DNA from 2 places in the Salinibacterium sp. SWN139 genome. Region 2 is predicted to be linked to the other one. Evidence: predicted binding sites of a transcription regulator. Region 2 holds the regulator's gene; the other holds the start of a gene.
What was found. The regulator HspR, encoded in region 2, represses chaperone genes until heat shock. The targets are predictions, from matches to a motif close to AAGTTGAGTCNNNNNGACTCAACTT.
Positions count from the first base shown of each region.

Region 1: a site for HspR is predicted at 1,305-1,329, ahead of I6E74_RS05990 (Hsp20/alpha crystallin family protein). Genes of this name have one in related genera too.

Region 1 is NZ_JADYWV010000002.1:174,145-186,301, reverse strand. It holds gene I6E74_RS06000 (alpha/beta hydrolase) at 1-527, shown strand, start outside; gene I6E74_RS05995 (hypothetical protein) at 916-1,194, shown strand; gene I6E74_RS05990 (Hsp20/alpha crystallin family protein) at 1,347-1,787, shown strand; gene fgd (glucose-6-phosphate dehydrogenase (coenzyme-F420)) at 1,926-2,942, opposite strand; gene coaD (pantetheine-phosphate adenylyltransferase) at 2,961-3,449, opposite strand; gene I6E74_RS05975 (ATP-dependent DNA helicase RecG) at 3,593-5,707, opposite strand; gene rsmD (16S rRNA (guanine(966)-N(2))-methyltransferase RsmD) at 5,824-6,396, shown strand; gene thiL (thiamine-phosphate kinase) at 6,416-7,405, opposite strand; gene I6E74_RS05960 (DUF3515 family protein) at 7,432-7,983, shown strand; gene I6E74_RS05955 (D-alanine--D-alanine ligase family protein) at 7,990-9,090, opposite strand; gene I6E74_RS05950 (NAD(P)H-dependent glycerol-3-phosphate dehydrogenase) at 9,094-10,125, opposite strand; gene I6E74_RS05945 (lysophospholipid acyltransferase family protein) at 10,127-10,897, opposite strand; gene murA (UDP-N-acetylglucosamine 1-carboxyvinyltransferase) at 10,905-12,157, opposite strand, start outside.
Region 2 is NZ_JADYWV010000001.1:396,891-409,047, reverse strand. It holds gene I6E74_RS01945 (YqjF family protein) at 1-673, opposite strand, end outside; gene I6E74_RS01940 (heat shock protein transcriptional repressor HspR) at 687-1,121, opposite strand; gene I6E74_RS01935 (DnaJ C-terminal domain-containing protein) at 1,127-2,137, opposite strand; gene I6E74_RS01930 (nucleotide exchange factor GrpE) at 2,155-2,805, opposite strand; gene dnaK (molecular chaperone DnaK) at 2,806-4,674, opposite strand; gene I6E74_RS01920 (SdrD B-like domain-containing protein) at 4,890-12,157, opposite strand, start outside.

The DNA of each region.
Region 1 (12,157 bases), on a different contig from region 2:
CAGCGCACGACCAAACAGCGCCTCACATTGTGCTCGTGGCCCACAGCGGTGGCGGCCCCATCGCCCACGCTGTTGCGGATGCTCGCCCCACTTGCCTTGCGCGCATCGTTCACGTCGACACGGTGCCGCTCCCCCACGGGATGCCGATCAACGCCGACCTTCCGACAATTGATGGTGAGATTCCGCTGCCCGCCTGGACGGTATTCGACGACGAAGACCTAGTTGATCTCACCGCTGAGCTGCGGGCCACATTTCGGGAGATGGCGATTCCGCAGCCCGCTCGCGTGGCCAGCGACCCGCAAAATCTGTCGACTCCGGCACGGTTTAGCGTTCCCGCCACAGTGATTTGTTGTGAGTTCACGAGCGAACAATTGCGGTCATGGATGCACGACTCTGAGCCATTCGCCTCAGAGCTTGCACGCCTCGACGACCTCGAGCTCGTTGACCTCCCCACCGGGCACTGGCCGCAGTTCACGAAGCCAGCTGAACTTGCCGAAGCAATCATCACGGCTGTGCATCGCAGCTAAATAGGGTCTTGTCCTCTACGAGCGCCCGTCCTACACTGAGCAAACGCCAACTATTGAAAGGAGCCTGACGTGTTTATGTTCATTACGACCAAGAACCCCACTACCGCCGGCTCCGTCGGCGCCCTCACCGCCTAACCGGTTAGCGTTCTCCGCTCACCGATTCTGACGGTGGCGGCGCTCACGGAGCACACGACCCAACTCGATCATCACGAGACCGCGTTCGACTGACGAGTCGGCACACCCTCACTAGGTTTGCGCAGCACTCACAGTGATGATCACCCCTTCTCTGGCGACTCGCGATCGCTGAAGGATGCCGTTGGGTCGCCACCTGAAACAGCGCGCTCTGGCGCGCCATCCGCAACCTCTCTCTGTCACGAAAGTTTCCATCATGAACAAACTACTGGCGGCCTCGAAAGACCGCCACGCCCATCCGCCCGAACCTGACCCCGTCGAGAAGCCGCGCCCAGCGGCAGCACGTCGCGTGGGAGTCATCGACCGGCTTGCGCTGCATCTCGGCGTCGCACTCATCACGTGGAGCCGCCGGCCCCACCGTGCGCGACTGATCGCGTCGGCCGAGCTGCTGGCCGCACACCAGCTCCGTGATGAGCGCCTGGCTCACGCCAGAGCTCGCGCCGAGCAGAACTATCCGCGGTTCATCATCCGCTGAATTCGCCGCACTCGACCGCCGCTGGATCGCTCCGGCGGCGGTCGTTTCGTTCTCAGCGAATATGAAGCGAAATTTCTTGGCACTCTCAGGTCGAGAATGCTAATTTTTGATTGTTGAGTCACCGTGACTCAACTTTGAGAAAGGGGTTCCCCATGACACTGTCATTTGATCCTTTTGCCGAACTCGACCGGCTCACCGCAGCAGCCCAGTCCCGCGTCGGCGCCCAGCCGATGCCGGTCGATCTGTACCGCCAGGCCGACGAGTACGTCCTCACCGCCGACCTCCCGGGCATCGATCCGGGCTCCGTTGACGTCGACGTTGATGGCCAGTTGCTCACCATTCGCGCCGAACGCACCGCTGGCGAACGCGAGGGAGCCAAGTGGCTCTCTCAGGAACGTCGCTACGGTTCTTACTTGCGCCAGTTCAGCATTGGCGCCGGCATCGACCGCGACAACATCAGCGCCAGCTACGACAATGGCGTCTTGAGCGTCATTATTCCGGTCTCCGAGAAGGCAAAACCTCGAAAGATCGAGGTCAGCACCAACTCGGCGAACCAGGCTCGTTCAAGCGAAAAAGTCGCCGTCACGAGCTAGCCGACACCGGAACGTCGCCGCGTTCAACGGTGGCGCACAACAACGATGGGCGGATGCTTCACGCATCCGCCCATCGTTGGTTAAGCCTGTCGCACTAGGGCCGTGCTCTCGCGCGACCCGCTGCAGTCAGAACGCGAGTTACAGCGCCCGCAATCGCGGTGCAATGTCGCGCTCGAAGAGCTCAAGGAAACGGCGCTGATCGTCGCCGGGCGCGTGGAAGACGAGGTGGTTGAGGCCGGCATCCACGTAGGGACGAATCTCTTCGACGATCTTGTCGGGATCGTTGCCGACAATCCACCGCGATGCGATCTGCTCGATCGGCAGAGCATCAGCGGCGCGCTCCATCTCGATGGGGTCGGTGATGTCGTGCTTCTGCTCCTTCGACAGCGCTAGTGGCGCCCAGAAACGCGTGTTCTCGAGGGCGACGTCGGCATCGGTGTCGTAGGAGAGCTTTATTTCGATCATCCGGTCAATGTCTTCGAACTTGCGGTCAGCCTTAGCCGCGCCCTCCTTAACGCCCGGGATCAGTGCGTCGTTGTAGAGCTCCATGCCCTTGCCCGAGGTGCAGATAAAGCCATCTCCTGCACGACCCGCATAGCGGGCAACCATCGGCCCACCGGCAGCGATATAGATCGGGATGGGCTGGTCAGGGCGGTCATAAATGCTCGCGTCGTGGGTGGAGTAGTACTCGCCATCGAAGGAGACGCGATCTTCGGTCCAGAGCGCTCGCATGAGACGGACTGATTCGCGCAAGCGAGCGAAACGCTCTTTGAACTCGGGCCACTCCTGCTCACCGGCACCACGGAATCCGGTGGCAATCTCATTGAGAGCCTCACCAGAACCAACACCCAACATGATGCGCCCCGGGTAGAGGCAACCCATCGTCGCGAACGCTTGAGCAAGCACAGCCGGGTTGTAACGGAACGTCGGCGTCATCACGCTCGTGCCGATCCGGATCGTGCTGGTGCGCTCCCCCACCGCGGCCATCCAGGTCAGCGAGAACGGAGCATGTCCGCCTTCGTGACGCCACGGCTGGAAGTGGTCGCTAACCGCAACACTCTCCATGCCGTGTGCTTCTGCGGCCACTGCGATCTCAACGAGTTCACGCGGGGCAAATTGTTCTGCTGACGCTTTGTATCCGAGGGTGAGTGTCATAAACCCATTGTGCCGGTGTTAGTCGCGCGGCGCTTGCAAAAACTCAGAAACCGAACGCGGAACATAGGGCGCGACGTCTCCGCCGAGCGCGGCAACCTGGCGCACGAGCGAACTAGACACGTGCGCATGAGCGGGGTTCGGCAGCATGAAAATCGTCTCTACCCCGGCGAGATCGCGGTTGACGATCGCCATAGGAGTTTCGTACGCGACATCCACTTGAGAACGGATGCCCTTGATGATGACACTCGCCCCGACATCGGTGCAATAGTCCACAAGAAGGCCCATACTCCAGCTAGTTACAAGGATGTTGCCCTCGAGGTGGGCGTCGGCAACGGCCTGCTCGATGAGCGAGACGCGTTGCGCAATCGGCAAAAGCGCGGTCTTGCCCGGGTTGTGCACGACCAGAACGTGCACTTCGTCAAAGGTTTTCGCTGCCCGCTCAATCACATCGAGGTGGCCAAGGGTGACAGGGTCAAACGACCCAGGAACAACAGCGATCCGACTCATGCTCCCACGATAGCCGCTCGGTGCTCATTGGCGCGTGGGAGTTCGCTGTGTGGGGAAATCTGGCGCAACACAGCAAAGTGCGCGGTGGGAGCGCTGCCTGCCGCGGGCCGGCGTTCGAGCGCGCAAGCTTGCGAGCGGAAGCGCTAGTTCTTGCCGAGGAACGCTTCGGCACTTTCGTCAAGACGACGCTTGAGTGCTTCGGCGAGCGCCGGATGCTCCGCCAAGGTCGGGTCTGCGACCAACAGCGCCTGAGCCGCCTCGCGCGCTTCGGTGATGAGTTGACCATCGTTGGCAACTCGCAGCAGCTTGAGGCTCGAACGCCCACCCGACTGCACGCCGCCAAGCACATCGCCTTCGCGGCGCAGTTCGAGGTCTTTGTTGGCGAGTTCGAAACCATCGAGAGTGGATGCCACAGCCTCGACGCGTTCGCGTGCCAACGACTCCACCTCGGCTGCCGTGACGAACAGGCACAGCCCCGGAACGCCACCTCGACCAACCCGGCCGCGCAACTGGTGCAACTGAGAGACCCCGAAACGATCAGCGTCGAGCACCACCATCACCGAGGCGTTGGGTACGTCGACACCAACCTCGATGACTGTTGTCGCCACGAGCACATCGATGTCGCCCGCGGCGAAGGCGCGCATGAGCTCGTCTTTCTCCTCGCTCGAGAGCTTGCCGTGGAGCGCCTCAATCCGCTTGCCCGCGAGAACCTCGTTGCTGCGGAGCGACGCCAGCACCTCGGTCACGTTGGCGATCGGGCGCGGTGGTCCGGCATCCGGGTCATCGGAGACAGCGGGCGTCGGCTCGCTGCCGGGCTCTTCAGTCTTGGCGTCGATGGCGGGGCACACGACGAAGCCCTGGCGACCGATGGCGAGTTCTTCTGCCAGCCGTTGCCAGACGCGCGACACCCAGCCCGGTTTCTCGGCGAGCGGCACGACGTGGCTGCTGATGGGCTGACGGCCAGCGGGCAACTCAGCGATCGAGGAGATATCGAGGTCACCGAAGACGGTCATAGCGACCGTGCGCGGGATGGGCGTTGCCGTGAGCACGAGAACGTGGGGAGGCTTCGCGCCCTTGAGCCGTAGCGCTTCGCGCTGGTCGACGCCGAAACGGTGTTGCTCATCAACGACGACGAGACCGAGATCGACAAACGTGACCGCGTCGCCCAGGAGGGCGTGCGTGCCGATCACGATGCGAGAAGCCCCCGACACGGTCGCCAGCAGCGCCTTCTTGCGCTCTGCTGTCGGCAGCTGGCCCGTGATGAGGGTCGGGCGCAGTTCGGCCGCGAGATCGGGGCCCAGCGTGCGGATGATCGAACGGAAATGTTGATGCGCCAAAACCTCAGTGGGAGCCAGCAACGCTGATTGCCCACCCGACTGCGCGACCGCGAGCATCGCCCGCAGCGCGACCAGAGTCTTACCGGAACCCACCTCACCCTGCACGAGTCGATTCATCGGAACCGGCTGTGCCATGTCGTGGAAGATTTCCTCCCCCACGGTGTGCTGATCACCCGTGAGAGTGAACGGCAACGCTGCGTCGAAGCCTTCGAGCAGTGGGCCGGCCGTGCGTGCGATGGCTTCAGATTCGCGCTGCTTCTGACGCTGTTGCAGAAGCGCCGACTGCAGAACGAATGCTTCCTGAAAACGCAGGGTGTCGCGAGCTGCCCGCCAGTCCGAGTCAACCTTCGGGCGGTGCACCTGCTCAAGCGCCTTCGCAAACGGAAGTAACTCGCGTTCGCGACGAACGGCATCCGGAACCGGGTCATCAAGCGGGCCAAGCGTATCGAGCACAACCTCGACGGCTTTCTGAATTTGCCAACTCGCGACCGTGGACGTCGCCGGATAAATGGGGATCGGCTGCTCGGCCCACGACTTGGCCTGCTCGGGCTTCTTGAGCTCAAGAGCATCCCGGTCGAAGAGTTCGTAGTCGGGGTGCGCGAGCTGACGTGTGCCGCGATATTGGCCGACCTTGCCCGCAAAGATTCCGCGCACCCCCGGCGTCAACTCATTGGCACGCCAAGCCTGATTGAAGAACGTGAGAGTCAGGATGCCCGTGCCGTCGCTGATCGACACCTCAAGAATCGAGCCGCGCTTGTTGCGCATCGGACGATTGCGCACTTCGCGCACTTCGGCGACGATCGTGACTGCCTCATCCAACGGCAATTGAGCCAGCGCAGTGAGTTCGCCCCGTCTCGCGTACCGCCGCGGATAGTGGGTCATCAGATCGCCGACCGTGAGCAGGCCAAGACCGCGCTGCATCGAAGTAGCGGTGCGCCCGCCCAAGACGGCGCTGAGCTTCTGGTCAAGGGGCGAGGTCACCCTAGAAGAGTACCGGGGACCACTGGCGTTCTTCAGACGGCTAGGCTCGGAATGCTATGACACGCATCATCGCCGGATACGCCGGCTCCCTCACCATTGCCGTCCCGAGCGCGGGCACACGGCCCACCAGCGACCGCCTGCGCGAAGCGATCTTCTCGGCGCTCGAAGCCCGCGACGCCATCGAGGGCGCCCGCGTGCTCGACCTCTACGCCGGCACCGGAGCGCTCGGGCTCGAATCCGCCTCGCGCGGCGCACCCCACGTCACCCTCGTCGAAAACAACGCTCGCGCCGCCGCCACCTGCCGCAAGAACGCGACCCTCATCGCGGCAAAGGCTCCGCGCGGCTCAAAGCCGATCATTCTGACCGCCGCTCGCGCCGTGCACACCTTCTTAGAGACATCCGGTGATCAGTGGGATCTCGTCTTCATCGACCCGCCCTACGAACTCGGCAACGGTGAACTGCTCGTGGCGCTCGAACTGCTCGCCACGCAGCTCAGCCCCGACGCGCTCGTGATCGTCGAACGCAGCTCTCGCGACCCCGAACCGGAGTGGCCTGCCGGGCTCGAACTCGACCGTCGCAAAGACTACGGCGACACCACGCTCTACTGGGTTCAGCCGACGGAGGCATAGCCTGCCGGCACTTCGGCGATCAGCCGACGGCACCGTCCCAGCCCGCATAGGGATCCCAGCCGCCACGTTCGGTGTACGCAACGCCATCAACGAGCACGCCCTCGCCCTCGACCACGCGACCGATAGCGCGGAACCCTGCTGGCAGCGGTGCCTCCTCGGGAAAAGTGGCGAGTAAGGAATGGTCTTCCCCACCGTCGAGCTGCGCCCGACCACCCACCGCTTCAGAGGACAAATCAAGCCCAACGCCACTAGCGGTGGCAACGCGGCGAGCATCAATCGCGAGCCCGTCGCTCAGGTCGAGCATGGCCGTGGCTCCTCCGAGAGCGGCGGCTTTGCCGTCCGCGATCGGGGGCGCTGGCCTCAGTTGGGCGGCGATGGCATCGGTATGCGTTGTCGCGAGGGCTGCGGCGGCTGCGGCATCCGGTTCGCCATCAACGACGCCTTCGGTGAACAACAACCGCAGGCCCTCCGCCGCGAGGCCGAGCGTGCCCGAGACTGCAATAATGTCCCCGATCTGGGCACCAGAACGCAGAACCGGGGCGCGCCCTTCGAGATCGCCAAAGGCCGTGATGACAATCGTGAGCACTGTGGACACCGAGAGGTCACCGCCGATTACTCCGCTTCCCGGAGCGAGCGTGTCGCAGCCCTCGCGGAGCCCGTCGGCGATTGCTTCAAGCGCCGAGACAGGGGTGTCGTTGGGGGCAGCAATCGCCACAACCAGGCCCGTGGGCACCGCGCCCATCGCGGCGATATCCGAGAGGTTTGTGGCAGCTGCTTTCCAGCCGAGATCGTACGGAGACGACCACGCGAGCCGAAAGTCAGGGCCATGGATCATCATGTCGGTCGTGATCACGACACGCTTGTCTGGCGTTGCCAACACGGCAGAGTCATCGCCCGGCCCGAGAAGCTCTGCCGCAGCAGAAGGCAGTCGCGGAAAGATGCGCTTCAGCGCGGCAAGCTCACCCACGCCGCCGAGAGTGTCAAGGGTCTCGCTCGCGCGGTCAATCATCATGAACTCACGGTAGCCTGAAGGCGATGAGAACGACGACCCGCACCCCCATAATCGCGATGCTCGCGATAGTTCCTCTGCTGGCAACGCTGGGCGGATGCGCGGCAATCGTTCCGCTCGAGCCGGCGGATGATGCGGCCAATCCTTCCTGCGCCGACGTCATCGTGCGCCTCCCCGACACTGTCGCGGGTCTCGACAAGCGCGAAACCAATGCTCAGGGCACGGGAGCGTGGGGCGAACCGGCCATGATCTTGTTGCGCTGTGGCGTAGCAGTGCCCGATCCCACCGCCGAACTCGCCTGCGTTACTGCCCCGGAAGATGGCATCGACTGGCTGCGCGATGACAGCGACGCCCCCAACTACGTCTTTATCTCGTACGGCCGCGATCCCGCCGTACAGGTCATCGTCGATAGCGATGGTGACCCCGACGTCGATGGCGACGAAGTCTCGGGCTTTGATGCTCTCAGCCAGCTTGCTGGCGCCGTCAGTCAGGTGCCAGCCGACCGCTTCTGCGTCGGATTCTCCGACACCATTGCGCCGAGCGAGACCGCTGAACCCAGCGACGACGAATCCGAATAGCTCGCGTTAGCGAACGGTTTCCAACCCGATCTCGATGAGTTCGTTGATCAATTCGGGGTAGCTCATGCCGCTTGCAGCCCAGCACTTGGGGAACATCGAGATCGGTGTAAAGCCAGGCAACGTATTGATTTCGTTGACCACAAATTCGGTGCCGTCAAAGAAGAAGTCGACTCGGGCGAGCCCCGCTCCGCCGATGGATTCGAAGGCGCGCGCAGCGGTGCGCTGCATTTGCCACAGTTCGCCATCTCGCAGAGGTGCTGGGCAAATCAGTTCGGCGGCAGAGACGTCGAGATACTTGGCGTCGAAATCGTAGAAGTCGCGGCCGGTGACCACGATCTCGCCGGCGACACTCACGCGAGTTTCGCCACCGTCGCGGCCCGAGAGCACGCCGCACTCAATCTCGCGGCCCGTCATCGCCTGTTCAACAAGCGCTGTCGAGTCTTCGGCAAAGGCGGTCGCAAAAGCAGCATCTAGCTCTTCGGCGCTCGAGACCTTGGTCACTCCGACCGAGGACCCTGCGCGTGCAGGCTTTACAAAGACAGGGAAACCGAGGCTGGATGCGCGCTGACGCCACACATCCGGAGTGCGTTGCCACTGCTGCGCCGACACCGTCACCCAGGGGGCCACTGCAACGCCAGCCGCCTCAAGGGCGAGCTTCGTGAAGTGCTTGTTCATGCCCATAGCGGACGCCAGCACGCCGTTGCCGACATACGGCAGACCGGTGAGCTCGATGAGTCCCTGCACTGTTCCGTCTTCACCGAATGGGCCGTGCAGGATGGGGAACACCACATCAACATCACCGAGGCTGCGCGTGGTGCCATCGGCATCCGTGATCGTCAGCTCGTTTGTGGCAGCTGATTCCGGCCAGTGCACTCGCGTGCCGTTGTCGACCACCTCGGGCATCGCGTCGGGGTTAAGCCGAAACATCTCTGCGTCGTCGGGTTGGAGAGTGAAGGCACCCTCGCGTGTGATGCCGACCGGGATGACCGTGTACTTGTCGCGGTCGATCGCCGAAAGAACGCCACCGGCGGTTGCGCAGCTAATGCTGTGTTCCGAAGAACGACCACCGAACAGCAAAACCACGGTTGTTGTGGGCTGGGCCGTCATCGTTCACTCCCCCTGAGGAAGGTCGTCTGTGGTCAAATGTGGGGCGATATCGCGCGGGGCGAGCGTGCCAGCCAAGACTTCAGCTACTTGGCTCGCGATGGGCATATCAACGCCTTTGGAAAGGGCAAGCTCAAGGATAGGTGCCACCGAGGAAAGGCCTTCAGCGGTCTGGTTCATCTGCTTGATGACTTCAGAGAAGCTGTAGCCCTGGCCGAGAAGTCGACCGGCAGTGTTGTTGCGCGAGAGCGATGACTCGCACGTTGCGATGAGGTCGCCCAGGCCTGCAAGCCCCGCGAGCGTTTCGGGTCGGGCGCCGAAGGCGACGGAGAAGTCTGTCATCTCAGCGAGGCCTCGAGTAATGATCGACGCCTTGGTGTTCTCGCCGTAGCCAACACCATCCACGATTCCGATCGCCACAGCGATGAGGTTCTTGAGCACTCCGCCGAATTCGGTACCGATGACATCGGTATTCACGAAGGAACGGAAGTAGCGGTTGCGGGCCGTGACCGCGACGGCGGTGGCGGTTTCGAGGCTTGCGCTGCTCATAACCGCTGCGGTCGGTTGCTCCTTGGCAATCTCCAGAGCCAGATTGGGGCCGGATGCCACAGCAACACGATTCGGATCGACGCCGAGTTCTTGCAGAATCACTTCGCTCATCCGCGCTCCGGTGCCCTTTTCGACACCCTTCATGAGCGAGACGATAATGGCGTTTTCGGGGATGAGTTCGCGCACGATGCGCAGATTCTCCCGCAGCGACTGTGCCGGAACCGAGAGGTACACCTGCTCGGCGCCATCCAGAACTTCATGCAGCTTGTCGCTGGACCACAACGACCGCGGGAGGTTGATGCCTGGAAGGTAGTCGCTATTGCGCTTGGATTGCGTGATCTCGCGGGCCAACTCGGGGCGGCGAGCCCAGAGCGCAACATCGTTGCCGCCGTCGGCCAAAATCTTGGAGAAAGTGGTGCCCCAGGAGCCTGCGCCAAGAACGGCGACGCGACGAGGGGTTTCTGGCGCTCCGGCGCTACCGCTCAGCACGTTACTTGCTCTCGAATCGGCCGGTCTCGCTCTGACCATGGTCTGCGGGGTTGTACCGCGCAGCGGGAGCAGTTTCTCCCCGAATTTCTTCGAGCAGCGACGTGATGGCAGTCATGAGTTTCTCCGTTACCTCAGCGAGCAATCGCGAATCCAGATTTCTGCCTTCGAACTCAGACAAATCTAGGGGTTCACCAAAACGAACGTGAACAGTCTTTCGGGGAAAAACACTAATACGTTTTGAATAGCGGGGCAGAATTTCTTGGGCGCCCCAACTCGCCGCCGGAATCAACGGGATGCCGGCCTCGAGCGCGGTGCGCACAGCACCGTGCTTTCCTCGCATGGGCCACATATCGGGCTCCCGCGTTAGCGAACCTTCCGGATACACCACCACAGCAAGCCCCTGATCAGCAATCTGACGGGCGGCCTTCAACGGGTCGCCACTCTCCCGGCCGCGCGGAACACGTTCGACCGGAACCTGGCCCGATTTCTTCAACAGCCATCCCGCTACGGGGACTTTGAACAGCGATGCTTTTGCCATGTAGCGCGGCATCCGCCCAATCTTCCACATGGCAACACCAATCACGACAGGATCGATGTTGCTGTAGTGATTGGGAGAGATCACAAACGCACCCTCGGCGGGCACATTGTGTGAGTCATGCAACTTAAATTTCGCCAAGACGGTCATCGTGGGAAGCAACAAGAATGCGAGCACACGGAACGCGGCAGTCTTCTCTGACTTAACGCGTCGGGGGCCATTAGAGCCAGATGACACCGGCGACTTATCCTTCGTAGACGAAGTCGGCACCGAGTGATTCAAGCTTGTCGATGAAGTGTTCGTAACCGCGCGCAATAATCCCGATGTTGCTGACAGTCGACTGACCATCAGCGGTCAACGCTGCAATGAGGTGACTGAAACCACCGCGAAGGTCAGGGATCTCAACATCCGCACCATGCAGTGGCGTCGGGCCAATAATGACGGCAGCTTGCTCCAGAGGGCGACGAGGAACGCGGCGACTGACCGACTCAATTCCTGCTTCGAAGACTTCGATATTTGCACCCATCTCAACGAGCGCTGAGGTGAAGCCCAAACGGTTCTCGTACACCGTCTCGTGAACCACGGAACGACCCTCGGCCTGAGTGAGCGCAACGATCAGGGGCTGCTGCCAATCCGTCATGAAACCCGGGTGCACATCGGTTTCAATGACAACGGGCTTGAGCGCACCACCGGGATGCCAGAAGCGGATGCCGTCTTCAGCAATATCGAACGCGCCGCCCACCTTGCGGAAGATGTTCAAGAACGTCATGAGTTCCTGCTGCAGCGCACCCTCAACGAAGATGTCTCCGCCGGTGGCGAGAGCTGCCGATGCCCAGCTTGCGGCCTCATTGCGGTCGAAGAGTGCGCGGTGGTTGTAGCCGGTGAGCTTCTCGACGCCCTCAATGAAGATGACGCGGTTGGGCTCGACATTGATGATCGCGCCCATCTTTTGCAAGATGGCGATGAGATCCATGATCTCGGGCTCGATAGCCGCGCCCTTGAGCTCGGTGACGCCCTTGGCGAGAACGGCGGTGAGCAACACTTGTTCGGTTGCTCCCACGCTCGGGTACGGCAGATCGATGTCAGCGCCGTGGAGGCCGTCAGGAGCGGTGAGACGGATGCCTTCATAGCTCTTGTCGACGACGGCACCAAAGGCACGCAGTGCATCCAGGTGGAAGTCGATAGGGCGGTCACCAATGCGGCATCCACCGAGGTCAGGAATCAACGCTTCGCCGAGGCGGTGCAGCAACGGTCCGCAGAAGAGGATCGGGATGCGGCTAGAGCCCGCGAGCGCATCAATTTTGGCGAAGTGTGCCTTGAGCACATTCTTGGGGTCGAGGGTCAGCTCGCCGTCGCCCGTCTCAGTGACAGTGACGCCATAGGCCTCAAGCATTCCGGTAACAACACCAACATCGCTAATGGCCGGAACGTCTTTGAGCACACTCGGGGTGTCAGCGAGAAGTGCTGCCACCATGGCTTTTGTCGCGAGGTTCTTCG
Region 2 (12,157 bases):
CGGGAACGCGATCGGCTAGACCCTCAAAGCCCGCAGCGGCGAGCAAACCATCATCGAGGTAGACCAGTTCGGCCGGTTGCAACGGCCACGGTTCGTGGTGGTTGCGCGAGTAGATCGTGCGTCCACGATGAGTTTCGTGAAACCCCCACCGCGCGGTCAAGAACGTTGCCAGAGGGTCAGCCGCGAGCGCAACGCTCGCCGCCGGGTCAGCTACCGGCTTCACGATGATGTGGGATGCCGCATCCGGTCGTCCGTGACGTTTCGTTTTGTAGGCAATCTGTCCGTCTCGCTGCCCGATCTTCATCGATGCCCACTGGTACGGCAGGCCAAAAGCAAGCCGCGCGGTGAGCACTGGAATCAGGTGCGACGCCTCGAGGGAAAGGAAGACCACTCCGCGTCGTCCATGGGCATCAACAGAGTAGAGGCGCACGTTGACTTCGGGAAAGTCGCCGAGCCACGGGATGCGGGGGCCACCAAAGAACGAACTTTGCGACATTTGAAAGGCGATGAGTCCCACCCACGTGCTGCCGTTGAGCGTGTCGGGACGGCATCCCTCCGGCAGCAGCGGAGCCACCATGGCCGGATCAACCTGCCAGTGCAAGAATGTCACCTCGCTCCAGCGCTGCCGCAAGATGGGGGAACCGCCGAGTGGTGGAGCTTCACGGATCATCATCGGGTGCTCACGATCACCACGGAAGTTGGTTATCGCGCCGCAGGAAAGGTCGCCACAGTTCGACCTGGTCGGCGCGTTCGGCGCGGGTTCCCGCTTTGAGCGAGATCACCTCACCAGCAGAACCGGCGGCGAAGACGCGGCGGCCGGGCTTCGAAAGGAGTTCATCAGCAAGCGCCGCTTCGAGTTCGCGAACGCGCGTGCTGAGTTCCGTCACTTGATTCTCAAGATCGAGGATTCGTTTGATGCCTTCAAGGTTGAGACCTTCAGCACTGAGGGCTGCGATCTCGCGCAACTGCATCACGTCGCGCATGGAGTAGCGCCGCGAACGACCGCTGGTTCTCGTGGGAGACACGAGACCCAGACGGTCGTACTGTCGCAGCGTCTGCGGATGCATGCCCGCCAACTCCGCCGCAACGGCGATAGCAAAGGCGGGGCTCAGCTCATCCATGACTATTAGCTCCTGGCTCTAGCAATCAGATCGTCCCGCGGGTTTTCTGCGGGCATCGCTTCAGCAAAGGCCTTGAGGTGCTTGAGCGCGGCATCCGGAACGTGACTAGGCACGGCCACTTGCACTTCGGCAAGCAGGTCTCCAGTTGCCTTCGTCGTAGCGACCCCGCGACCTTTTACGCGCAATACTCGCCCGCTCGGGGTTCCCGGCGCAACTTTCAGCTTCACCGGTGCACCGCTCAGCGTCGGCACCTCAATAGTGGCGCCGAGCACAGCTTCTGCAAACGTCACGGGCACGACAACCCGAAGGTTGTTGCCGTCACGTTCGAACACCGGATGCTTGCGCACAGCGACTGTGAGCACCAGGTCGCCAGCGGGGCCACCATTGGGGCTCGCCTCGCCTTTGCCCTTGAGGCGGATCTTCTGACCGTCGCTGACTCCCGCAGGAATCTTGACGTTCATCGGACGACCGCCGGCTGGCTGGAGCTTGATCGTTTCGCCGTTAATCGCGGTCGCAAAATCTAGCGTCGTATTTGCTGCCAAATCGCGGCCCTTTGCGGGGCCACCCCGGAATCCGGGGCCACCACCGGGACCGGCTTGACCGCCGAACATGCCACCAAGAAGGTCTTCGAAGCTCGCGCTCGACTGACCTCCCCCATAGCCCTGACCGCCGCCATAACTTTGGCCGCCATAACTCTGGCCACCGCCAAACATCCCGCCAAAGACATCCTCGAAGCCGCCGGCCTGACCGCCTTGGCCGCCCGCTTGGAAGCGAGCGCCCGAGCCCATGGCACGAACCTGATCGTATTCTTTGCGCGTTTCAGGATCAGAAAGCACGGAGTGCGCTTCACTAATTTCCTTGAAGCGCTCTTCGGCTTTCGGATCTCCCGGGTTCGAATCCGGGTGAAACTTACGCGCGAGTTTGCGATAGGTCTTTTTCAACTCGGCCTCGGAGATATCTTTCGATACTCCAAGCACCTTGTAGAAGTCCTTATCGAACCAATCTTGGCTAGCCACTACACGCCACCCCCGACCTAATCAGTGGGGCCGGAGACAGCAACCTTCGCGGCACGAACAACGCGCTCACCAAGAATGTAGCCCGGCTCAACGACATCAGCGATCGTGTTCTCGGTCGCCTCAGGATCGTTCAAATGAACAACAGCCTCGTGGAACGCAGGATCAAAGACTTCGCCCTTTTCGCCGATCTTGCGCAAGCCGAAGCGCTCAAAACTTGAGTTGATCTTCTGCGCAACAAGAGCGATAGGGGTGCCTTCGATAATGTCGCCGTGTTTGTCGGCACGATCGAGATCATCGAGGGCAGGCAGCAACGACCGGATGACGTCGGCGATCACGGCTTCGCGGTTCGCTACTCGATCCCGCTCAACGCGAGTGCGGAAGTTCACCAGCTCAGCCTGGGCGCGCAACATCTGATCGCGCATCTCAGCGACGAGGTCCCGACTAGCTTCCTCAAGAAGACGCTTGTCTTCTTGACTCAACTCATCGGGGGCCTTCGTAGCGTCCGCAGCAGGCTCCTTGTCAGAGGAAGGCTGCCCCTCGGCTGCTGCAGAGTGCTCTGCAGCAGCCGAGTCGGCCGCACTCACGTCGCCGGTTTCCGGATCAACACGACTGTCGTCGTGAGTCACCGGATCCTGGTTATCGTCGTGGTCCTTGTTTTTGTCAGGCATCTACTTCTTGTCCGTGTCAGCTTCGTCTTCGTCAACAACTTCAGCGTCGACGATGTCTTCGTCAGAGCTTTCATCAGCGGTCGCGGTGTCGCCCTCTGCAGCGGCCTCAGGGTTTTCTTCCTGGTGCTTGTAGATTGCTTCGCCCAGCTTCTGCTGGCTCTCGGTGAGCTTGTCGAACGCGGTCTTGACCTCTGCTTCGTCGTCACCGGCGAGCGCAGTGTTGAGCGCGTCAACATCAGCCTGAACCTCGGTCTTCACATCTTCCGGCAGCTTCTCAGCGTTGTCGGTGATGAGCTTTCCGGTGGAGTACGCAAGCTGTTCAGCGTTGTTGCGGACCTCGGCTGCCTCACGGCGAGCCTTGTCTTCTGCAGCGTGCTCTTCACCTTCGCGAACCATGCGCTCGATGTCTTCCTTCGACAGGCTTGAACCGCCCGTGATAACCATCGACTGCTCCTTGCCAGTGCCCTTGTCCTTGGCGGACACGTGCACGATGCCGTTGGCGTCGATGTCGAAAGTAACCTCAACCTGCGGGATGCCACGAGGCGCCGGCGCGATGCCGGTGAGCTCGAACGTTCCGAGATTCTTGTTATCGCGAGTGAACTCACGCTCACCCTGGAAGACCTGAATCGACACGGAAGGCTGGTTGTCATCCGCCGTGGTGAAGGTCTCGCTGCGCTTGGTCGGGATAGCCGTGTTGCGGTCGATGAGCTTGGTCATCATTCCGCCCTTGGTCTCGATACCGAGGCTCAACGGGGTGACGTCGATGAGCAGAACGTCCTTGCGCTCGCCCTTCAGCACGCCAGCCTGAAGTGCAGCACCAACGGCTACGACCTCATCAGGGTTGACGCCCTTGTTCGGTTCTTTGCCACCGGTGAGCTTCTTGACGAGCTCAACGACGGCGGGCATACGAGTCGATCCACCCACGAGTACAACGTGTGCAACGTCGCTCAGCTTGACGCCGGCTTCCTTGATGACATCGTTGAAAGGCTTCTTGACGCGCTCGAGGAGGTCTGCGGTCAGTTCTTCGAACTTGGCGCGCGAGAGAGTCTCGTCGAGGTTGGCCGGGCCGTTCTCGGTGAGCGAGAGGTACGGAAGCTGGATGCTTGCCGTCATCTGCGACGAGAGTTCCTTCTTGGCCTGCTCGGCAGCTTCCTTGAGGCGCTGCTTCGCGATCTTGTCGCCTGAGACGTCAACACCGGTCGAGTCCTTGAAGCGCTGGATCAGGTAGTCGACAACGCGGGCATCCCAGTCGTCACCACCGAGGCGGTTGTCACCCGAGGTCGACTTGACCTGGATGGTGGAGAAGTCGTCGTCCTTGCCCACTTCGAGCAGCGAAACGTCGAACGTTCCACCACCGAGGTCGAAGACCAGGATGAGCTCGTCTTCCTTGCCCTTGTCGAGGCCGTACGCGAGTGCAGCAGCGGTGGGCTCGTTGATGATGCGCAGAACGTTGAGTCCCGCGATCTCACCGGCTTCCTTCGTCGCCTGACGCTCAGCGTCGTTGAAGTAAGCAGGAACGGTGATTACTGCGTCAGTGACGTCTTCACCCAGGTACTGTTCGGCATCGCGCTTGAGCTTGGCAAGCGTACGAGCGGAAATTTCCTGCGGGGTGTACTTCTTGTCGTCGATCTTGACGGTCCAGTCAGTACCGATGTGGCGCTTGACGGATGCGATAGTGCGATCGACGTTAGTGACGGCCTGGCGCTTAGCGGTTTCACCAACGAGGACTTCGCCATCCTTGGTGAATGCGACGACGGAAGGCGTGGTGCGCATTCCTTCGGCGTTTGCAATGACGGTGGGTTCTCCACCTTCGAGGACGGCAACTACCGAGTTGGTGGTTCCGAGGTCAATACCTACTGCTCGAGCCATGTGCTCTTACTCCTTAAGTCTCGTGAAGCACGAACTTGAGTCGCGCTGTATCAAGTTTGCTCCTGCACGCGTCGAGAGTCAAGCCGAATAGCTGAAAGTTGAGTGGGAGTGACTCAAGGTGATGTTCGTCACCGGTTACAACGAAAGGCGCGATGAGTACACCGAGCCCGACGCCCGGTGCGCTCATCGCGCCTTCTCGCTTGCTGCTGTAACCGCTACTTCTCGATAGCGAGGAGTTGTTTCCCTCCGCCACGCACCCGACGTGTCGGCAGAAGGAAGAGCAATCCACTCAACAAGAGCAGTCCAGCAAGCAGGCCTCCGGCGGCGATGCTCGAACCCGTGAAGGCGAGCATCAGCGTAGTGAGGCCCTGGATGACCGAGCGCTCACCAAAGGCGGGCAGCTCGACCGTTGAAGTAGTACCCGTTGACGGGCGGTACTCGGCGTCGACCGACGAAAGGTCGACTGTTGCTGTGTACGTTCCGGCGGGAAGGTTCGTGAGTTCCCACGCACCGTTCTCGTCGGTGGTGACGCGCACGGTGACGGGCCCGTTCGGGCCGTCCCAGATAACATCCAACTCAGCATTGGGGATGCCGCGGTCGCCGCTGTCACGAACGCCGTTGCCGTTCGGGTCATCGAACACAACGCCGTTGAGCGTTGCGCTACCGACCACGATGAAGTCAACATCGAGGCGTGTCTCGCCCGAGACGAGCGTTGCCGTCGTCTCGAAGAGCACATCGCCGTCGAGGTCTGAGCTCGGCACATAACCTTCGGTTAGCGTCGTCGCGTCATAGGAGACCTTCACTTCGCCAGCCGGCAGTCCCTCAACGAGGTAGTTGCCGTTCTCATCGGTCGTGGTTGTCACGATGATGTCGTCTTCGTTACCGAAGATTCCGTCGAAGCCGGGGCTCGTAACGGTCATCACGATGCCAGGGAGGCCAGGCTCATTAGTGCCCTGAATACCGTCGTTGTTGACATCGAGCCAGAGCAGATCGCCGACTCCCGCGTCACCGCGGTAGCCGAAGTCCTGATCCAAGTTCTCTTCGCCACCGGTGAGCGTGAGCTCAGAGACGTCGTCAGCTCCGCCGTCAGGGTCAACTGTCGACGTCAGGCCTGCGGGCAGGTTCGAGAGTTCAACAGTGAAGAGTCCTGAAGGAAGGTCTTCGAAGAGGTAGTTGCCCGAAGCATCCGTCTTCGTTGTCGACTCAACGTCGTCCTCATTGCCGAGGATGCCGTCGAGGCCAGCCCACGTGAGCGTGACATCCACCTCGGCGATGCCGGACTCAGTGTCGTCAAGGATGCCGTCACCGTTCTGGTCGAGCCAGACGGTGTCGCCAATCTTTCCGGTACCGACGTAACCGAAGTCGATGTTGTCGAGATCGGTCGCTGCAGGCAGCGAGACCGCAGTCGTGGAGTTCGGGCCAACGCCGGAAGCAACCGTGGTCGCCGTCGGCTGGTTGGGGCCAGCATCCGCATCGAATGTCGGGGTTACGCCAGCAGGCAGCGTCGTCGTGTCAACCGTGGCGGTGTAGTTGCCCTCGGGCAGACCATCGAAGAGGTACTCACCGTTGGAGTCGGTGATTTCGACGAACGTGACGTCATCGCCGCCACCTGCTGCGCCATCCGGGCCGAACCAGACGAGGGTTACCTCAGCGTCAGGCAAGCCAGGCTCGCCAGCATCCTTGACGCCATCCTTGTTGAGGTCGAGCCACACCGTATCGGAGATGCTCGAGTCTCCGGCGTAGCCGAAGTCCTGGTTGAGGTCAGAGCCAACCAGCGTCACCGCAGACTCTTCGTCGGGCGACGCGGTTCCGCTGTCGTTGTCGAAGGTCGGGCTGAAGCCAGCAGGCACGCCACTGACAACCTCGACGATGAAGTTTCCGTCGGGGATCTCAGTGACAGTCCAGTCACCATTGCTGTCTGTCGTTGCCTCGAACTCGATGTCACCAGCAGCGCCGGATCCGCCAAGAACACCATCTGTTCCCAGGTAGGTGACGAGAATCTTGACTCCACCGAGGCCAGGCTCGTTGCTGTCTTGCACGCCATCCTTGTTGCGGTCCCACCAGACGCGGTCACCGATTACGGACGTGACGTCGTAGCCAAAGTCGACGGTGGTCACCGCTTGACCGATCGTTAGCGAGACCGGAGTTTCGGAGTCGTTGTCGCCATCGAGGTCGAAGCTGTTGGTGGCGCCAGCAGGCAGCCCGCCCGTCACTGCGACGGAGAAGTTGCCGGGGAGCAGGTTGGGGAAGCTGTAGAGGCCGTCGCCGTCAGTCGTCGTCGTGAACACGCCGTCATCGCCACCGCCGAGCACGCCGTCTTCGCCGAACCAGGTCAGCTCAACGGTGGCACCGAAGATGCCGGGCTCAGTGCTGTCTTGCACGCCGTCGCCGTTGCGGTCGATCCACACGAAGTCACCGATGGATGCGGTGCCCGCGTAACCGAAGTCTTGGTCGACACGGTTCTGGCCGGCCGTCAATGACGTCGTCGAGGTCGCGCTCGTGCCGCCGTTGGGGTCGGAAAGAACCGAGTAGCCCGCAGGCAGGTCGCTGACAGTGACGGTGTAGGGGCCTGCAGGCAGGTTCTCTACGAGGTACTTGCCGTCTTCATCCGTCGACGCCGTGTACGTGATGTTGTCAGCGGTCGTGGCGAGGTCGCCATCGAGGCCGCCAAACACTACCGTGACCGTCGCGCCCGGAAGTCCGGGCTCGTTGGCGTCCTGAACGCCGTCCTTGTTCTGGTCGAACCAGATGAAGTCACCAATCGAGCCGGATCCCGTGTAACCGAAGTCGACGTCGCGCTTCTTGTCGTTCTCGGCGAGGGTTCCCTGCCACACGCCGTTAGGCGTTGCGGTGGTGCCGTCGAGGTCGTAGCTCGGAGTCATTCCAGCGGGAAGCGTGGACGCATCCACGGTTACGCGGTATGACCCACCGGGCAGCTGGGTGACAAGGTATTCGCCGTTGCTGTCGGTCGTGCGAGTGAAGGTCTCGTCGTCGGTGTTGCCGAAGATGCCGTCAATTCCCGCGTAGACAACCGTGACGCCGACGCCCGCAAGAACGGGCTCAGTGGAATCCTGAACACCGTCGTTGTTCACGTCGAACCAGACGTAGTCACCGATGGAGGCGAGGTCGAGTTCGACGCTCACGACATCCGGAGTCACGTTGTCGTAGTCCTTGTAGTCGATACCGGAGACCTGCGCGCTCGGGGCCACACCGAAGTAGTGAGGAACGTCAGCGGTGTTGATGACTTCGCGCGCCGAAACGAGTTCGCTCGTTTCGTCGACGACGGGCATCGTGACGGTGTATTTGATCGTCACGGATGCGCCCGCCGCAATCGGGCCAGCGATCGTCCAGCCGAGAGTTCCGTCTGAAGGGTCGACGTCGGTCGGGGTCACGCCAACAACACCAGCGGAGGTGAAGTCGGTGACGCGAGAGTCGGGGGTGTCAGTGACGGTCACGTCGTAGGCGGGCGAGTTGCCCGCGTTGCGCACGACGATCGTGTACTCGAGATCTTCGCCCGGCTTGGCACGACGAGTGTCAGAGTCGCCAACCTGGCCAGCAACATCCTTGTCGATCGTCAGTCGCGGTTCGATGACCGAGACGTTCGCGGTTGACGGAGTGCCCACCTTGTCGAAGTCACCCGGCGCCGGAACGGTCGTGGGCGAACCCGTGATCGTGTCGGCGTTGTTCCAGTAGGGACGAACCGTGTTGGTCAGGGTGTTTCCGGATGCCGCAGCAGCCGTGACGATACCCGTGTAGGTGATCGTGACGGTGCGAACTTCGTCTTCGGCGGTAGCGATGTCACCGATGAAGTAGCCAATGGTGCGGTCAGTCGTGGTCGGCGAACCGATCAGCGCAGCGGACTCAGCACAGGGCGAGCCAGCCTGATCGCACGTCGAGCTCACGAACTCACCGAAGCGCACGTTGGTGGGCATCGTGTCGATGATGGTTGCGTCGTAGGCAACAACATCCTTGGGGATGGTCACGTCGACGGTGTAGGTAATGACCTCACCGATGGTGCGTGACGACGGCGTTGCCGATTTGCTCACACCGAGCTCGGGAGCCCGCAGCGTGAGGTCGTCGTTGGCCTGGTAGCCGCCCGCTTCGGTTCCGAGCGGTGATAGCGCTGTGCGCTCGTTCGGGTTTCCGCCGGCAATTGACGACGTAATAGCGTCGACCGTGTTGACGATCGTCGCACCACTCAGAAGCGGGTCAACAATGCGAACGCTGTAGGTCAGGTCAGGGCCTTGGCCGCGCAGGATCGATGCGACAGTGAACGTGATCGTGCGCTCACTCTCGTCCCAGATTCCGCCACCGGGCAAAGTCTGGTCGGTCGTTACGGGAACATTGCTGGCGTTAACCGGCTGAACAGTGTTCGGCACGTGGTCGACAACAGTGGTGTCGTACGCGGTCGACACGTTCGACGCGTTACTGTTTCGCAGTTCGAGCGTGTACGTCACGATCTGGCCAGCTTCAACCTGTCCAGAAACAGCGTTGCTCTTTTTGGTGAGGTTAATGTCGGGCTCAACGATTCGCGTCGTCGTAGTGTTGCTCAGCTGCGAATCGTTAGTGCCGTTCACTCGTTGCCACGTGAGCGACGCGCGGTTGGTGATGCCATCGCCACGCTTGGGTCCTGCGATATCGAGCACGCGTGCGGTGATCGTCAGAATGACGTCATCGTCACCGCTATTGGGGGCGTTGACGTAGTCGGCGCCGATCAATGCGGTGACTTTCTGTCCGGCAACGGTGGCGTTCTGCGAAGCACCACCATTCACAGTGAAGGTCGGTGTTCCCACGATTGCGTACCGGCTGCTGAGAGTGTCAGTAACGGTCGGGTTGACGTAGACCGACGACCCCTCGGGAATTGTGGTCTTCACGGTGTAGGTGACTGTCTCACCAATCGTGGCCTGAGTGCCGAGGTTGTTGCCTGACTCGTTGATCGAGGTCGTAAATGACTTCAGCAGTGTCGGACGACGCAGGTTTACACTCGCGGTGTCCTTGGCCTCAACGCTGTTCGCGCTCGCCTCAAGCGTCGGGTCAATGTTGTTGACGGGAACGTACACCTGCTGGCCACCAGAGTTGGTCTCGGCCTCGTAGTTGCGCACCCCAGCAGTGTTGACGAAGATATCGCCAGCCGAAGAATCAGCGGGAGTGATCACATCGTAAGTAACCGTGTACGAGTCCCCGGCATCTAACGACGGTATCGTCCACTCGATAGAGCGCGGAAGCGACGTCGAGGCGCCACAGACACCAGAGTCACTGATGTTCTCGATCTCGGAGCATTCCAGCAACGAGGGCAGGTTGTCACGAATGGACACGTTCTCGGAGTCCTGGCTGCCGGAGTTCGTGATGACAACCGCGTAGGTCACGCGGTCCGTTGCCTGAACCGCAAGAGTATCGAGCGGGCCATTGGCAACCGCAACAGTGTTGAGGTGCGTGATGCCCTTGCTGAGCGTGACGATCGGCTTCTCGATACGAGTGTCTGCCTGATCACGCAACTGGAACACATCCCCCGCGGTGTTCTGGTACGTCATCTTCATAATGTTCGCCGTGATGTCGCCATCAGCGATCGCGGCAGGGTCGGTGATTTTCGCCGTCACCAGAACCTGGAAGACAGCAGCGGCATTCACATCGCCGATGGTCCACGTCAAGAGAGACGACGGAGTCGGGTCAGTGGCCGATACCGGCGGGTTCACGAACGTGATGTCCGCGGCATCGATGTCGTGGTGGTCGCTTCCATAAGCGAACGACTCAAAAGTGAATCCCGCGGGCAGAAAGTCATTGACGGTGTTATCCAGAGTGTCGAGGCTTCCGGGGAACGTGACGGTCAGTTCATAGCAAACCCTGTCGCCCGGGTGGAACGGGCCAGTGACGCCGTCGCTGAAGGTGAGTGCAGAGCTCGCGTCACACGGAGTCAACATCTCAGCGGGCTCAGCGACCTTCTTGTCGATCGTGATTCCCTGGGCCGTTTGCCCCGCACTTGACGCGTCAACAACAGCAAGAGTCGACGTTGTTCCGTCGTTGTCGGTGATGATCTCAGCGTCGGCGCCGAGCTCAACAGTGTTGGTCCAGGAGTCGTTCGAGCTCACGGGACCGGCGCCGTTACGCACGCGGTAGTTCGAACGCGTGAGCGTCTCTACGGTGATCTCCTCGAGCGAGGATGCCGCCACAAAAGCTGCGGCATCCCACGACACGGTGATGGTTCCGTCGGCGTTCGTCACTACCGACTCTGGAGTCAGCGAGCTGGTGACGTAATCGAGGCCGTCAGGAATGGTGTCGGTTACCGTGATGATGCTCGTCGCGAGGGCGTACTCAGAGGAGTCGAATGAGAGCGTCCAGATGCTCGTGGCACCTTGCGAAATGTCGGAATCGTCAACGGACTTGCGGATGGCGACATCTTCAGCAGAAATAGTGGCCGCGTCGGCATCCGTGTAGACGGTGCCCGCGTAGGTGCCGGCCGCAACCGCGTAGTTCGTGAGCTGCTGCTCGTCTTCAGTAAGGTCCCCCGTGTTGTTGTCGAGGTTCGCGGTGGCTTCACCCGTGAAGGCAACGTTCTCGCGCAGCGGGATAGCTGCCGCGTACACGATCGTCGCAGTCTCGCCCGCAGCGAGGGTTCCGAGGGAATTCCACTCCACCTTGGTGTAGACGTCGTTCAGCAACGGGCCGCTGCCATCCGGGTCAACCGTGACGGTCGACGTCGAGGGCACAAAACTATCGCAGTCAACGGCCGCGGGGAACGCAGTGTCATCGATGCGACCGGCACCGGGATACTCTTCGGTGCCGTCGGCACTATTATCTTGAGTCGAACAACCGAGGAATTCAAGACCGGCCGGCAGGTAGTCGATGATGGAGAAGTTGGTGGTGGGGTTAACGCCGTTGTTGGTGATCTCGAGGGTGTACACGGTCTTGTTGTCGTGCACACCGCGGTGAAGCTCAGACTCGGTGCTCGGCTCGATCTTGTCGAGAAGGAAGGGAACGAGAGTCGTCGTCGACTCATCAGTTGCCCACCCGGTTCGCGAGCTGGTGAGAACATCGCCCGTGAGTGCGTTGAACTTTACGAGCACACGAGGGTTCGAGTTAACGAAAGCCTCGGCGGTGCTCGTGAACGAGTCGTCCACATCGTAGGTGCTGGTGTTGTAGGAGAAGGAGTAGGTCAACGGCACGACGACTCCCGACGAGAGGTCTGCCACGTTGTTCCAGATGAGCTTCGTTGCGCCGCCCGCCAGCGCGATGGTTTCGCTCACCGGATAGGTGGAGTCCACGAGTGTCGCCCCCGCTGGCAGCACGTCAGTGAACGTCAGGTTGTAGGCGTTGCTACCCGAGGTTTGCTGCGCCGAGAGCGTGACCGAGACGTCGTCGCCGTACAGCGTTGACGCACTCACTGTGCGGTCAAGTTGAACGTCGGGGGTGCCCGCTGCCGTAGCGACGGCAGCCGGAACTGTTATTCCCGTCACAATCAGGGCAAGGACGAGCAATGGGCGCAGCA